DNA from 3 places in the Pseudomonas sp. ZS1P83 genome. Region 3 is predicted to be linked to each of the others. Evidence: predicted binding sites of a transcription regulator. Region 3 holds the regulator's gene; each other region holds the start of a gene.
What was found. Region 3 encodes sigma-54, which starts transcription at its own class of promoters, with help from an activator protein. Its sites were predicted from a motif close to ANTGGCATNNANNTTGCTNT; they were not measured.
Positions count from the first base shown of each region.

Region 1 (4,278 bases), 3.0 Mb from region 3:
GCTCGTAGCTGTGGATACCGAGTTTCCAGGCGCCGAACAGTGCGCAGATGACGATCACTTGGCCAATCAGCCCGGCGGTTTTGGGTGACAGGCGATCAGCCAGCAAGCCCATTACAAAGCGCAATACGGCCCCGGCCAGAATCGGCGTGGCCACCACCAGCCCGCGCTGTTGGGTGGTCAGGTGCAGGTCGGCGGCGATTTGCACTGCCAATGGGCCAAGCAGGTACCAGACCATGAAACTCAGGTCGAAATAGAGGAAGGCCGCGAACAATGTCGGGGTATGGCCAGATTTCCAGAAGCTTGAATTCATCGCGCACCTCAGCTGTTAATAGTCTCGAGAAGGAGTCATGAGCTTGCAGGTGGGGCGCCGCATCGGCCGCACCACCGGCCCCGGTCTCTGGGGCCAAAACAAAAAAACGCCGCCACCGGATTCGCCATGGGCAAATGAGGTGAGCGACGTCTTTGTCGTAGGTGGGGCAACCGCCGTTGGTTACCTGTAGCGATTACCTAGCGAGATCTGTGCCAGATTCAGGATCGGTTACCCGAGCAACTCGCTCATGGCGATGATCTGCTCCGCCACTTGAATCAGCTTCTGCTGCCGGCTCATCGCCTGGCGGCGCATCAAGGTGTAGGCCTCTTCCTCGTTGCAGTCCTTCATTTTCATCAACAGCCCTTTGGCCAGCTCGATGCGCTTGCGCTCGGCCAGTTGCTGGTCGCGGGCGTTGAGTTGGGCGCGCAGGGCCTGGTCGCTTTCAAAACGTGCCATGGCAACGTCGAGAATCGGCTGCAAGCGCTGTGCGTGGATGCCTTCGACGATGTAGGCACTGACTCCGGACTTAATCGCCTGACGCATCACATCGGGGTCATGTTCATCGGTAAACATCACAATCGGCCGCGGTTGGTCGCGGCTCACGAGCACCACTTGTTCCATCACATCTCGGCTCGGTGACTCGGTATCGATCAAAATCACATCCGGACGCACCGTTTCGACGCGCGCAGGCAGGTCGATGGTCAGGCCCGACTCGTCGATCACCTCAAACCCGGCTTCGGTCAGGGCCGCCTTCAGGCGACCGACCTTCTTCGCTGTGTCGTTGATCAGCAGGATACGCAACATATTCGCAATCTCCTGTCAGCGGCTGGCGAGAAGGGGTGAGCTGTCGCTCAGGGCGTGCAGCTTGAAACTGCGGGCATAGCCGGCGGGGTCCAAGCCGTCCCAGACCTTGCCGTCGATCAACTGGCTGCTGCGCATTTCCTGACCCGGGGCGGCGACACCCACCGCCGTGGCGGCCTCTCGATACAAGTCTAGTTGCTGGACCTGACGGGCCACGCCGAGGTAGTCCGGGTCATCGCGCAACAAACCCCAGCGACGGAACTGGGTCATGAACCACATGCCGTCGGACAAGTAAGGCAGGTTGACCTCGCCGTCCGCATGGAAACGCAGGGTATGCGGATCCTGCCAACGATTACCGAGGCCATCGGCGTAGTCACCGAGCAACCTTGGCGCGATGCAGTCGAGTGGCGCGTCGAGGTATTCGGGCGCACTCAACAGCTTCGCGGTGCTGCAGCGATTTTCCGTGCTTTGTTCGATGAAGCGGCTGGCTTCGAGGATCGCCATCACCAGCGCCCGGGCGGTGTTGGGGTATTGCTCGACAAAAACGCGGGTGCAACCGAGGACTTTTTCCGGATGATCGGGCCAGATGGTCTGTGTTGTGGCCAGGGTGAACCCCAGGTTCTGCTGCACCGCGTTGGCGGACCATGGCTCGCCGACGCAGAAACCATCGATGCGTCCGGCTTGCAGGTGCGCGACCATTTGCGGCGGCGGCACCACCACGCTGTTGATGTCCTGCAGCGGATGGATGCCCTGACTCGCGAGCCAGTAATACAGCCACATGGCGTGAGTGCCCGTAGGAAATGTCTGGGCGAAAGTGAGTTTTGGGCGACTTTGGTGCACGTGCCGGTCGAGTGCTTCAGGACTGGTCACGCCCAGGGCCTGTAAGCCATGGGAGAGATTGATGCTCTGGCCATTCTGATTCAGGCCCATGAGCACCGCCATGTCGGTCGATGCGACACCGCCGATGCCCAAATGCACGGCGTAGATCAAACCGTACAGGCTGTGGGCGGCGTCGAGTTCGCCACTGACCAACTTGTCCCGCAAGTTGGCCCAGGACGACTGGCGCTTGAGGTTCAGGGTCAGGCCATAAGGTTGGGCGAAGCCCTGCGTGGCCGCGACCACCACGGAGGCGCAGTCACTCAGGGCCATGAAGCCGAGGTTGATTTCGGTCCTTTCCGGGGCATCGCTGCCGTTGACCCAGGCCAGAGGGTTGGCTGGAACTTCAATCATCAGTAATCACCTTCCATAAAAAAGCGCCGGACCGGGCTGCTTGTCAGAGCAAGGCCAAGTGACGACGCCTTTGTCTTTCGACTCATCCCGCCGTTGGCATGAGTGCTGATGTCAGTGACGGTGCAAGGCATATGCCATCGCTCACTGATTTTGTCGCGCGTCTCGCCTGCAACCTCGATGCCCGGCTATAATCGCCGCCACTTTTCGTAGCCCAGAGTCAAACCCGCCCATGTACACCCTGGCCCGTCAGCTGTTGTTCAAACTTTCCCCGGAAACCTCCCACGATCTGTCCCTGGACCTGATCGGCGCGGGCGGGCGTTTGGGCCTCAACGGCTTGCTGTGCAAGGCATCGGCGAAAATGCCGGTGACCGTCATGGGCCTGGACTTCCCGAACCCGGTAGGTCTGGCGGCCGGTCTGGACAAGAACGGCGCGGCCATCGACGGTTTTGCCCAACTGGGTTTTGGTTTTGTCGAAATCGGTACCATCACCCCGCGTCCGCAGCCGGGCAACCCGAAGCCACGAATTTTCCGTCTGCCGGATGCCGAGGCGATCATCAACCGCATGGGGTTCAACAACCTCGGCGTCGATAATCTGTTGGCCCGAGTGGCGGCGGCCAAGTACAAGGGCGTACTGGGTATCAATATCGGCAAAAACTTCGATACCCCGGTTGAGCGGGCGGTCGACGACTACCTGATCTGTCTGGACAAGGTCTACGCCCACGCCAGCTACGTGACGGTCAACGTCAGCTCGCCGAACACCCCTGGTCTGCGCAGCTTGCAGTTCGGCGATTCGCTGAAGCAATTGTTGGCTGACCTGGCTACGCGCCGCGCAGAACTGGCGCTGCGCCATGGCAAACATGTCCCGCTGGCGATCAAGATTGCGCCGGACATGACCGACGAAGAAACCGCTCAGGTCGCGCAAGCGCTGATCGAAACCGGGATGGATGCGGTGATCGCCACCAACACCACCCTGAGCCGCGTCGGCGTTGAAGGCATGGAACACGGCGACGAGGCGGGCGGTCTGTCCGGCGCACCGGTTCGCGACAAGAGCACCCACACCGTGAAGGTGCTGGCGGCAGAGTTGGCCGGTCGCTTGCCGATCATTGCCGTGGGCGGCATCACCGAAGGCAAGCACGCGGCTGAGAAAATCGCTGCGGGCGCGAGCCTGGTGCAGCTCTATTCCGGTTTCATCTATAAAGGCCCTGCGTTGATTCGTGAATCGGTGGATGCGATCGCGGCTTTGCGGTAAACGACAGGCATAAAAAAGGGCTCCTCGAAGGAGCCCCTGGGCCGGAGCCCGCCGCCCGGATGGGGCGTGCGTGGTTAAGTCATTCAGTCATCAGATTGTCGTGTCGGAGTGTGTTAAGCCCTGTCATTAGCCGACGGCGTGAAGTTCGTTGAGTCTATGGATTCCCGCAGTGCCGGTCATACCGTCCCAGTTGTCGCCGCGTCCTTCTCGCCAGCCGTTAATCCAGGCTTGGCGTACCGACGGTAGAGTAAATGGGCAAAGCTCACGGGATTTGCCACCAACGCCATATTGATATCCGCGCAAAAATGCTCTTTCCAACGGATCACGCTTAAGTCTTCTCATAGGGTGTTGCCCTCACTTGTTGACTGTATTAATCGCGTTGACCTCAATCGAGGTCTGGCAGAAAAACTCCTGCCGTTGGGGCTCGCTGCCGGCGTCGCGAGCCAAGGTGTTGGCGTCATTGCGGCGTCAACCTGTGTTGAGTTCTAACCAATGCGTCACATCGAGGGAATGATCGTTTTGTCATAAGGACGTAACTATTAAGGTGGTATGGCCATAAGTAACACGATGTTGTCCCGTGTTTATTGGCAAAACCCCGGTATGATCGGCCCTGCGCTGCATGATGGATTGAATACCTAAGTGAGAATGCCTCCTGTTGAGCAGGGGGACTATTCGACGAAGGGTCGCT
Region 1 covers NZ_CM142706.1:1,243,170-1,247,447, forward strand. Annotated here, with positions in the region: gene ACYZT0_RS05965 (nitrate/nitrite transporter) at 1-310, opposite strand, end outside; gene ACYZT0_RS05970 (ANTAR domain-containing response regulator) at 539-1,114, opposite strand; gene ACYZT0_RS05975 (CmpA/NrtA family ABC transporter substrate-binding protein) at 1,130-2,341, opposite strand; gene ACYZT0_RS05980 (quinone-dependent dihydroorotate dehydrogenase) at 2,571-3,590, shown strand; gene rmf (ribosome modulation factor) at 3,717-3,932, opposite strand.
Region 1: ACYZT0_RS05975 (CmpA/NrtA family ABC transporter substrate-binding protein) is a predicted target of sigma-54. The motif match lies at 2,461-2,480, and genes of this name have one in related genera.

Region 2 (4,278 bases), 560 kb from region 3:
AAACCCTGTGGTTTCGTGACACCTATCCGTTTGAAGTCTTGAAGAACAAGGTGCTGCCCGCAGCGATCAAGGCCGCCCCTGGCCAGCGTCTGCGGATCTGGTCGGCGGCGTGTTCGTCGGGTCAGGAACCGTATTCGCTGTCGATGTCGATCGATGAGTTCGAGCGCGTGAACATGGGCCAGTTGAAGATGGGCGTGCAAATCGTTGCCACCGATCTGTCCGGCACCATGCTGACCAACTGCAAGACCGGCGAGTACGACAGCCTGGCCATCGGCCGTGGTCTGTCGCCCGAGCGTCTTCAGCGTTACTTCGACCCGAAAGGGCCGGGGCGCTGGGCGATCAAGGCGCCGATCAAGAGCCGGGTGGAGTTTCGCTCGTTCAACCTGCTGGACAGCTACGCGAGCCTCGGCAAGTTCGATATCGTGTTCTGTCGCAACGTGCTGATCTACTTCTCCGCCGAGGTGAAGAAGGACATCCTGTTGCGCATCCACAGCACGTTGAAGCCTGGCGGTTATCTGTTCCTCGGTGCTTCCGAGGCGCTGAACGGTTTGCCGGATCATTACCAGATGGTCCAGTGCAGCCCGGGGATCATTTACCAGGCGAAGTGATTCGTTGACGGTATAAAAAAACGGGAGTCCTCAGGGGCTAATGCCAGTCAGTTAAGCTGACTGGCATTTTTCTTTCTGATCGGATACTTCGGTGATTTAAGCCGGATGGCCCGAGGATAAATACGCTCCTCTCGCCGATGCGGCAGGACATAGTGCGGGGCTGAGGCATGCAACTCAGCCAGGTACTTGGGGATGTTCCCGGAACGGTCGGCGGAGACGCTGTTGATAAACCCGAGAATCGCCCAGGTGCAGGCGGTAAAACTCATTTCGCATGGGTAAATACCTGGACAGTGACGACTCATCTCCACCATCTGATAGCGCAACAAGTTGTAGCCCAACAACACCCCCCACAGCTCCTGCTCGATCATCTCGGGCGTCTTGCTACGCAACGTATAACTGCTGTTGAGCAAGGTCTGTTTCATCTCCCGAAACCCTAATTCGACTTCCCATCGCTGGCTGTACAGGTCGACGATTTCGTCGGATGGAAAGCGCAGCGGGTCGGCCATTGAGGTCAGGATCTGACACACCTTGCCTTTGACGGTTTTGCTCAGAAGTCGCGCGGTCAGGCGCTCCGGCAGCCCCGGCCATTGCTTGCGGGCCTGCGGCGAAGTGTTTAATGAGACAACCGCATCCTGGCGCCCCAAACGCTGAAGCACTTCGTACTGCGAGCCTTTTTTCAGCGGCATCAGCCAGTGACGTTCGATCCCTGCCTGCTGCCATTGATGCAGTAAACCTAACGAATAAAAACCACGATCAAATAGCGTCAACGAGTGATCGGGCGTGGTCTCGATCAGTTGCTCCGCCAGCTTCATCTCGTTGCTGCGATAGCCGTCAAACGCACTGCCGATCAGCAAATGGCTGGTCAACTCCATCTGGCAGACCATGCGCACCTGCGGAAAACCAGTGTCGCCATGCTGGTTACTGGCGGAGTCGTAACGTGCACGGTTTTCCGGCGTATCGGGTGTTCGCCAGACGACACCGTCGACACCCAGTAAGCGCAAACCGGCCCAAGTCGGATGAGCGGCCGCCTCATGCCAACTTTTCTGAGTCAGATGGAAGACCTGTCGTACAGCCTCGCTGCCCAATCTCTGACGGGCTTGAACCACCGCGCTGGGTGCCACCAACGGGTGCTGGCCCGGCAGCATGATATTCATGCGGCTGACCACATCCCACGCCGACATGCGCCGAAAGAACGCCATGGAGATCACGCACCAAAGCATCATTTCAAACGGCAAGCGCCGCTTGCGTAAAGTCGCAACGCCTGCCTGTTCAAGTGCCTGCTCGACCAAAGAAGGATCGAGCAAGGAATTCAATCCCTCAATTGAGTTGGGGGTGGAGACGATGTTGTGGGTCAGTTCCAGTGCCCGAGCGAGACGCATAAAAAAATCCGATGCCAATACAGGCATCGGATTTTGATTTCTTGCGGCCAAAGGTCAAGCAAAAGGGCTTAACTGATCGGCATTAGTCCTCAGGGGCTCCCGTTTTTTTTGCCTGCGATTTTTGGGAGGCGAGCGGCAGAAAAGCGGCAGGCGGCGGAAATCGGTTGCCGCTTTTCTGGCATGGCCACGTTGCCATTGCCCGCAAAGCCCCGGTTTACGGCCTTTTTTTAATTGGCACGACGCTTGCTATGTCCATATTACGAAAAATCAGGTCACCCGAAGGTTTCCGACATGAGCATCAGCTTCGATAAAGCGCTCGGTATCCACGAACAAGCCCTGGGCTACCGCGCTCAGCGTGCCGAAGTCCTGGCCAACAACATCGCCAACGCCGACACCCCGAACTACAAGGCTCGGGATCTGGACTTCTCGAAAGTGCTCGCCGAGCAGAACGAGAAAACCAAAAGCGGTTCTTTCGCCTTGAACATGACCAATAGCCGTCATATCGAAGCCGAAGGCCTGGGCAATGGCGGCGAGTCGCTGCTGTATCGCACGCCGATGCAACCGTCGATCGACCAGAACACCGTGGACGCCCAGCTTGAACAGTCGAACTACGCGGAAAACGCGGTCGGCTTCCAGGCCAGCTTCACCCTGCTCAACAGCAAATTCAAAGGGCTGGTCTCAGCCCTGCGCGGAGAGTAAGCCATGTCTCTATCCAGTGTTTTCAACATTGCCGGTAGCGGCATGAGTGCCCAGACCACTCGCTTGAACACCGTCGCCAGTAACATCGCCAACGCCGAGACCGTCTCCTCGAGCATCGACCAGACCTACCGTGCCCGTCACCCGGTATTCGCCACCATGTTCCAGGGCGGCCAGAGCGGCGGCAGCGATTCGTTGTTCCAGAACCAGGACGCGGCCGGTCAAGGCGTGCAAGTGCTGGGCGTGGTCGAAGACCAGAGCAACCTTGAGGCGCGCTACGAGCCGAACCATCCGGCGGCCGACGCCAAGGGCTACGTCTACTACCCGAACGTCAACGTGGTGGAAGAAATGGCCGACATGATTTCCGCGAGCCGCTCGTTCCAGACCAACGCCGAAATGATGAACACCGCCAAAACCATGATGCAGAAGGTCCTGACCCTCGGTCAGTAAAAAGGGGCGACTCAGATGAGTGTTACCGATACCACCAGTGGCATTAGCCTCAAAGACATCCTGGCCAACTCCTCGGTCAAGACCAACACCAGCGCCGATGGCCTGGCGTCCGCGACTAACAGCGCCACCGGCAAGAAGGCGCTGGGCAAGGACGCGTTTCTGCAGTTGCTGGTGACACAGCTGAAGAACCAGAACCCGCTGGAACCGCAGGACAATGGCGCGTTCGTCGCCCAGCTGGCGCAGTTCAGCAGCCTGGAAGGCATTACCACACTCAATACCACCGTGAGCGGCCTCGCGAGCAACTACAACTCGTCCCAGGCGTTGCAGGCTTCGTCGCTGGTGGGGCGTTCGGTCATCGCGCCGGGCGACAAGGCCGTGGTCGATACCGCCAAGAGCTTCAACGGTACGGTCGTGGTGCCTGCCTCCGTGGACCCGGTTACGCTCAAGATTACCGATGCCGACGGCAAGATCGTCCGCACCATCAACATGGGCAGCCAGAAAGCCGGCAACGCCAGCTTCATCTGGGACGGCAAGAACGATGCCGGTGAAGTGGCCAAGGCCGGTACATTCACCTTCGCCGCCACCGCGACCTACGACAGTAAAGCGACCTCGCTGGTCACTAGCCTGCCGGCGACCGTCAGCAGCGTGACCATCAGCCAGACCGGCGGTGAGTTGATGCTCAACCTGGCAGGCCTGGGCAGCATCGCTCTGTCCAAAGTACAAACCATTGGTATGTAGAGCCGACTAACACGGCACAAAGGAGTGGAATATGTCTTTCAATATCGGCCTTAGCGGTCTCTATGCAGCCAACAAACAACTGGACGTGACCGGCAACAACATCGCCAACGTCGCGACCACCGGTTTCAAATCGTCCCGTGCAGAATTCGAAGACGTTTACTCGGCCACCAAGCTGGGTACCGGCAGCAAAACCATCGGTAACGGCGTGCGCCTGGCCAACGTTTCCCAGCAGTTCACCCAGGGCGACGTCAGCAACACCGGCAACGTGCTGGACATGGGTATCAACGGTTCCGGCTTCTTCGTGCTGAGCGAGAACGGTTCGATGTCCTACACCCGTGCCGGTACGTTCAAGGTCGACAAGGACGGTTACGTCACCAATAGCGATGGCTCTGCGCGTCTGCAGGGTT
Region 2 covers NZ_CM142706.1:3,943,799-3,948,076, reverse strand. Annotated here, with positions in the region: gene cheR (protein-glutamate O-methyltransferase CheR) at 1-608, shown strand, start outside; gene ACYZT0_RS18810 (IS4 family transposase) at 656-1,987, opposite strand; gene flgB (flagellar basal body rod protein FlgB) at 2,279-2,686, shown strand; gene flgC (flagellar basal body rod protein FlgC) at 2,690-3,133, shown strand; gene flgD (flagellar hook assembly protein FlgD) at 3,149-3,871, shown strand; gene flgE (flagellar hook protein FlgE) at 3,903-4,278, shown strand, end outside.
Region 2: flgB (flagellar basal body rod protein FlgB) is a predicted target of sigma-54. The motif match lies at 2,218-2,237, and genes of this name have one in related genera.

Region 3 (4,278 bases):
CGGCGCTGGTGGTGTGTCGACTGGCAAGGGAATGAAAGCGTATTTGAAAGAAAGCAGGATACACCTGCTATCTAACGTAAGAGGACAGTATGAGGCTCGTTAAAACCCTCCCTATTTTGCTCAGTCTGGGCGCAGCACTGGGAAGCGTGAGCGCCTGGGCTCTGCCGAACGATCAAGAGCAGCCTATCCGCATCCAGGCCGACGACGCCCAGCTGGACGACAAGAACGGCATCGCCACCTATAAAGGTGACGTGATCATTACTCAGGGCTCGTTGAAGGTTACCGGCAACACCGTAACCATCACCCGCACCCCGACTGGCGACATCGACGTGATGACTTCGGTGGGCAACCTCGCCTACTTCGAGCAACTGCAAACTGCGGGCGATACCAAGCCGGTTCAGGGTTACGGGGTAACGATCCAGTACCACGCTGCGCAAAACCGCGTCGTGCTGATCGATCGCGCCAAAGTCATCGATAAGGACAACAACGTCACCCAAGGCGAGAAAATCGTCTACGACACGGTCAAAAAGCTCGCGAGCGCCGGTCGCGCCACCGGCAACAAGGTCACCGAGGCGCGTCCGCGCATCGACATGGTGATCCAGCCGAAGAAGAAAACCGACGAGCAAAAGGCCCAGTAATGGCAACTCTGAAAGCTCAGCATTTGGCGAAGAGCTACAAGAGCCGTCAGGTCGTGCGTGACGTCAGCCTGTCGATCGACAGCGGTCAGATCGTCGGCCTGCTAGGCCCCAACGGCGCCGGCAAGACCACCTGTTTCTACATGATTGTCGGTCTGGTACAAGCCGACCAGGGCCGCGTACTGATTGACGATCTGGATGTCAGCCACCAGCCTATGCACGGTCGTGCTAAGGCCGGTATTGGCTATCTTCCGCAAGAAGCATCGATCTTCCGCAAACTCTCGGTAGCCGACAACATCATGGCAATCCTCGAGACCCGCAAGGAGCTCGACAAGAACAGTCGTCGCAAGGAGTTGGAAAGCCTATTGCAGGAATTCCACATCAGCCACATCCGCGACAACCTCGGCATGAGTCTGTCCGGCGGTGAACGCCGCCGCGTGGAAATCGCCAGGGCACTGGCCACCAACCCGAAATTCATTCTCCTCGACGAACCATTCGCCGGTGTGGACCCGATTTCGGTGGGCGACATCAAGCAGATCATCTATCACCTCAAGGCCAAGGGCATTGGTGTGCTGATCACTGACCACAACGTCCGTGAAACCCTGGATATCTGCGAAACCGCCTACATCGTCAACGATGGCCAGCTGATAGCCGAAGGTGACTCTGCCACCATCCTGGCCAACGACCTGGTCAAGGAAGTGTATCTGGGTCATGAGTTCCGCTTGTAAGCACTGAGGTGCCTGGCTAGTCGATCGAGTGCTCGTCTCGATAAAAATGAATACTTTTTTATTGTTACAGCGCTCTAGGCAAACGTTGCGGTTTCAGGCATATAATTTGCTTATGTTTGGCGCTCCGGCGTCCTGTAGTGGATGGCGCATGTGCGCCGGCGAATAAGGTGTTAAGCCCCTGCCATGAAACCATCGCTAGTCTTGAGAATGGGCCAGCAGCTGACGATGACACCGCAGCTGCAACAGGCCATCCGCCTGCTCCAATTGTCGACCCTGGACCTGCAACAGGAAATCCAGGAGGCCCTGGAGTCCAATCCGATGCTCGAACGCCAGGAAGAAGGCGACGACTTCGATAACGCTGACCCCTTGGCCGACAAAGCGGAACAGCCACCCAACGCCGACGTTTCTGAACCCTCCTACCAGGAAACCGCCCCGACGGTGGACAACCTCGAGGAAGGCGACTGGAACGAGCGCATTCCCAACGAACTGCCCGTCGATACCGCGTGGGAAGACGTCTACCAGACCAGCGCCAGCAGCCTGCCGAGCAACGATGACGACGAGTGGGATTTCACCACCCGTACATCGGCCGGCGAAAGCCTGCAAAGCCACTTGCTGTGGCAACTGAACCTGGCACCGATGTCCGACACTGATCGCCTGATTGCCGTGACCCTGATCGACTGCATCAACAATCAGGGCTACCTGGACGAAACCCTCGAGGAGATTCTCGAAGCCTTCGATCCGGAACTGGACATCGAACTGGACGAAATCGAAGCTGTCCTGCACCGCATCCAGCAATTCGAACCCGCTGGCATCGGCGCCCGTAACCTGGGCGAATGCCTGCTGCTGCAACTGCGTCAGTTGTCCGCCAAGACTCCTTGGCTGGTCGAAGCCAAACGCCTGGTCACCGATTACATCGACCTGCTCGGCAGCCGCGATTACAGCCAGCTGATGCGTCGCATGAAGCTCAAGGAAGATGAGCTGCGCCAAGTGATTGAACTGGTCCAGAGCCTCAACCCGCGCCCAGGCTCGCAAATCGAGTCCGGCGAAGCCGAATACGTCGTTCCCGACGTGATCGTACGCAAGGACAACGAGCGCTGGCTGGTGGAACTGAACCAGGAATCCGTGCCGCGACTGCGGGTCAATGCTCAATACGCCGGTTTCGTACGCCGCGCCGACACCAGCGCCGACAACACCTTCATGCGCAATCAGTTGCAAGAGGCCCGCTGGTTCATCAAAAGCCTGCAAAGCCGCAACGAAACCCTGATGAAAGTAGCCACTCAGATCGTCGAGCATCAGCGCGGCTTTCTTGAATACGGCGACGAAGCCATGAAACCGCTGGTCCTGCATGACATCGCCGAAGCGGTGGGCATGCACGAGTCGACGATTTCTCGGGTGACCACGCAGAAATTCATGCATACCCCACGGGGCATATATGAACTGAAATACTTTTTCTCAAGTCACGTCAGCACCTCTGAGGGCGGTGAATGCTCGTCTACAGCGATCCGCGCGATCATCAAAAAACTGGTTGCCGCGGAAAATCAGAAAAAGCCGTTGAGTGACAGCAAGATCGCTGGTTTACTGGAGGCACAAGGCATTCAGGTGGCTCGCCGCACCGTCGCCAAGTACCGCGAATCCCTCGGGATCGCGCCTTCGAGCGAACGCAAGCGGTTGATGTAGAGCCACGCCACAGCGTTCCAGTGGCAGGCATTTCTGCCTGCCGCTTTATGCACTGGCAACGAAGGAGAGCTGTATGCAAGTCAACATCAGTGGACACCAACTGGAAGTGACCGAACCTCTTCGCACCTACATCGGCGAAAAACTCGAACGATTAGAGAGGCATTTCGACAAGATCACCAACGTGCAAGTCACGATGACGGTCGAAAAGCTCAAGCAGAAAATCGAAGCCACGCTGCATATTCCCGGCAATGAAGTGGTCGCAAACGCGGAGCATACCGATATGTACGCGGCTATCGACGCACTGACTGACAAGCTGGATAAACAACTCAAAAAGCATAAGGAAAAGACCCAAAGCCTCCTCCAGGGCGCGACCGGTCGTTAACACTCCCAACCCATGATCCGACTTGAAAGCATCCTGACCCCCGGCCGTTCCCTCGTGAACGTGCCGGGCGGCAGTAAAAAGAAAGCCCTCGAGCAAATTGCCAACCTTATCCATAAAGAAGTGCCGGATCTGGAGATGCAAGATGTCTTCGAGGCTCTGATTGCCCGTGAAAAACTCGGTTCCACCGGTTTTGGCAACGGCATCGCCATTCCCCACTGTCGCCTGAAGGGCTGCAACTCGCCCATCAGTGCCTTGATGCACCTTGATGCCCCCATCGATTTCGACGCCATCGACGGCGCCCCGGTTGACCTGCTGTTCGTTCTGCTGGTCCCGCAAGCCGCCACCGATGCGCACCTGGAGCTACTGCGCCAGATCGCCAGCATGCTCGATCGCAAGGAAGTGCGCGAAAAACTGCGCAGCGCCCCGAGCAATGAAGCCTTGTATCAGGTCGTCCTGGACGAGCAAAACGGTCAGTAATCATGCGTTTGATCATCGTCAGTGGCCGCTCCGGCTCAGGTAAAAGTACCGCGCTCGATGTTCTCGAGGACAACGGCTACTACTGCATCGACAACCTTCCCGCCGGCCTGCTGCCGGAACTGGCCGAACGCGCGTTGATTCACACCGAGCTGGCACAACCGCTGGTTGCCGTATCCATCGATGCGCGTAACTTGCCAAGTCACTTGTCGCGGTTTCCCGAACTGCTGGAAGAAGTGCGCAGCCGGCATATCCAGTGCGATGTGCTTTATCTGGACGCCGATGAAGAAACCTTGCTCAAACGCTTCTCGGAAACCCGCCGGCGCCACCCTCTGAGCAATGCCAATCGCTCGCTGGCCGAAGCCATCAACGATGAAACCAG
Region 3 covers NZ_CM142706.1:4,501,675-4,505,952, forward strand. Annotated here, with positions in the region: gene lptC (LPS export ABC transporter periplasmic protein LptC) at 1-103, shown strand, start outside; gene lptA (lipopolysaccharide transport periplasmic protein LptA) at 90-638, shown strand; gene lptB (LPS export ABC transporter ATP-binding protein) at 638-1,363, shown strand; gene ACYZT0_RS21355 (RNA polymerase factor sigma-54) at 1,547-3,040, shown strand; gene hpf (ribosome hibernation-promoting factor, HPF/YfiA family) at 3,114-3,422, shown strand; gene ptsN (PTS IIA-like nitrogen regulatory protein PtsN) at 3,435-3,899, shown strand; gene rapZ (RNase adapter RapZ) at 3,902-4,278, shown strand, end outside.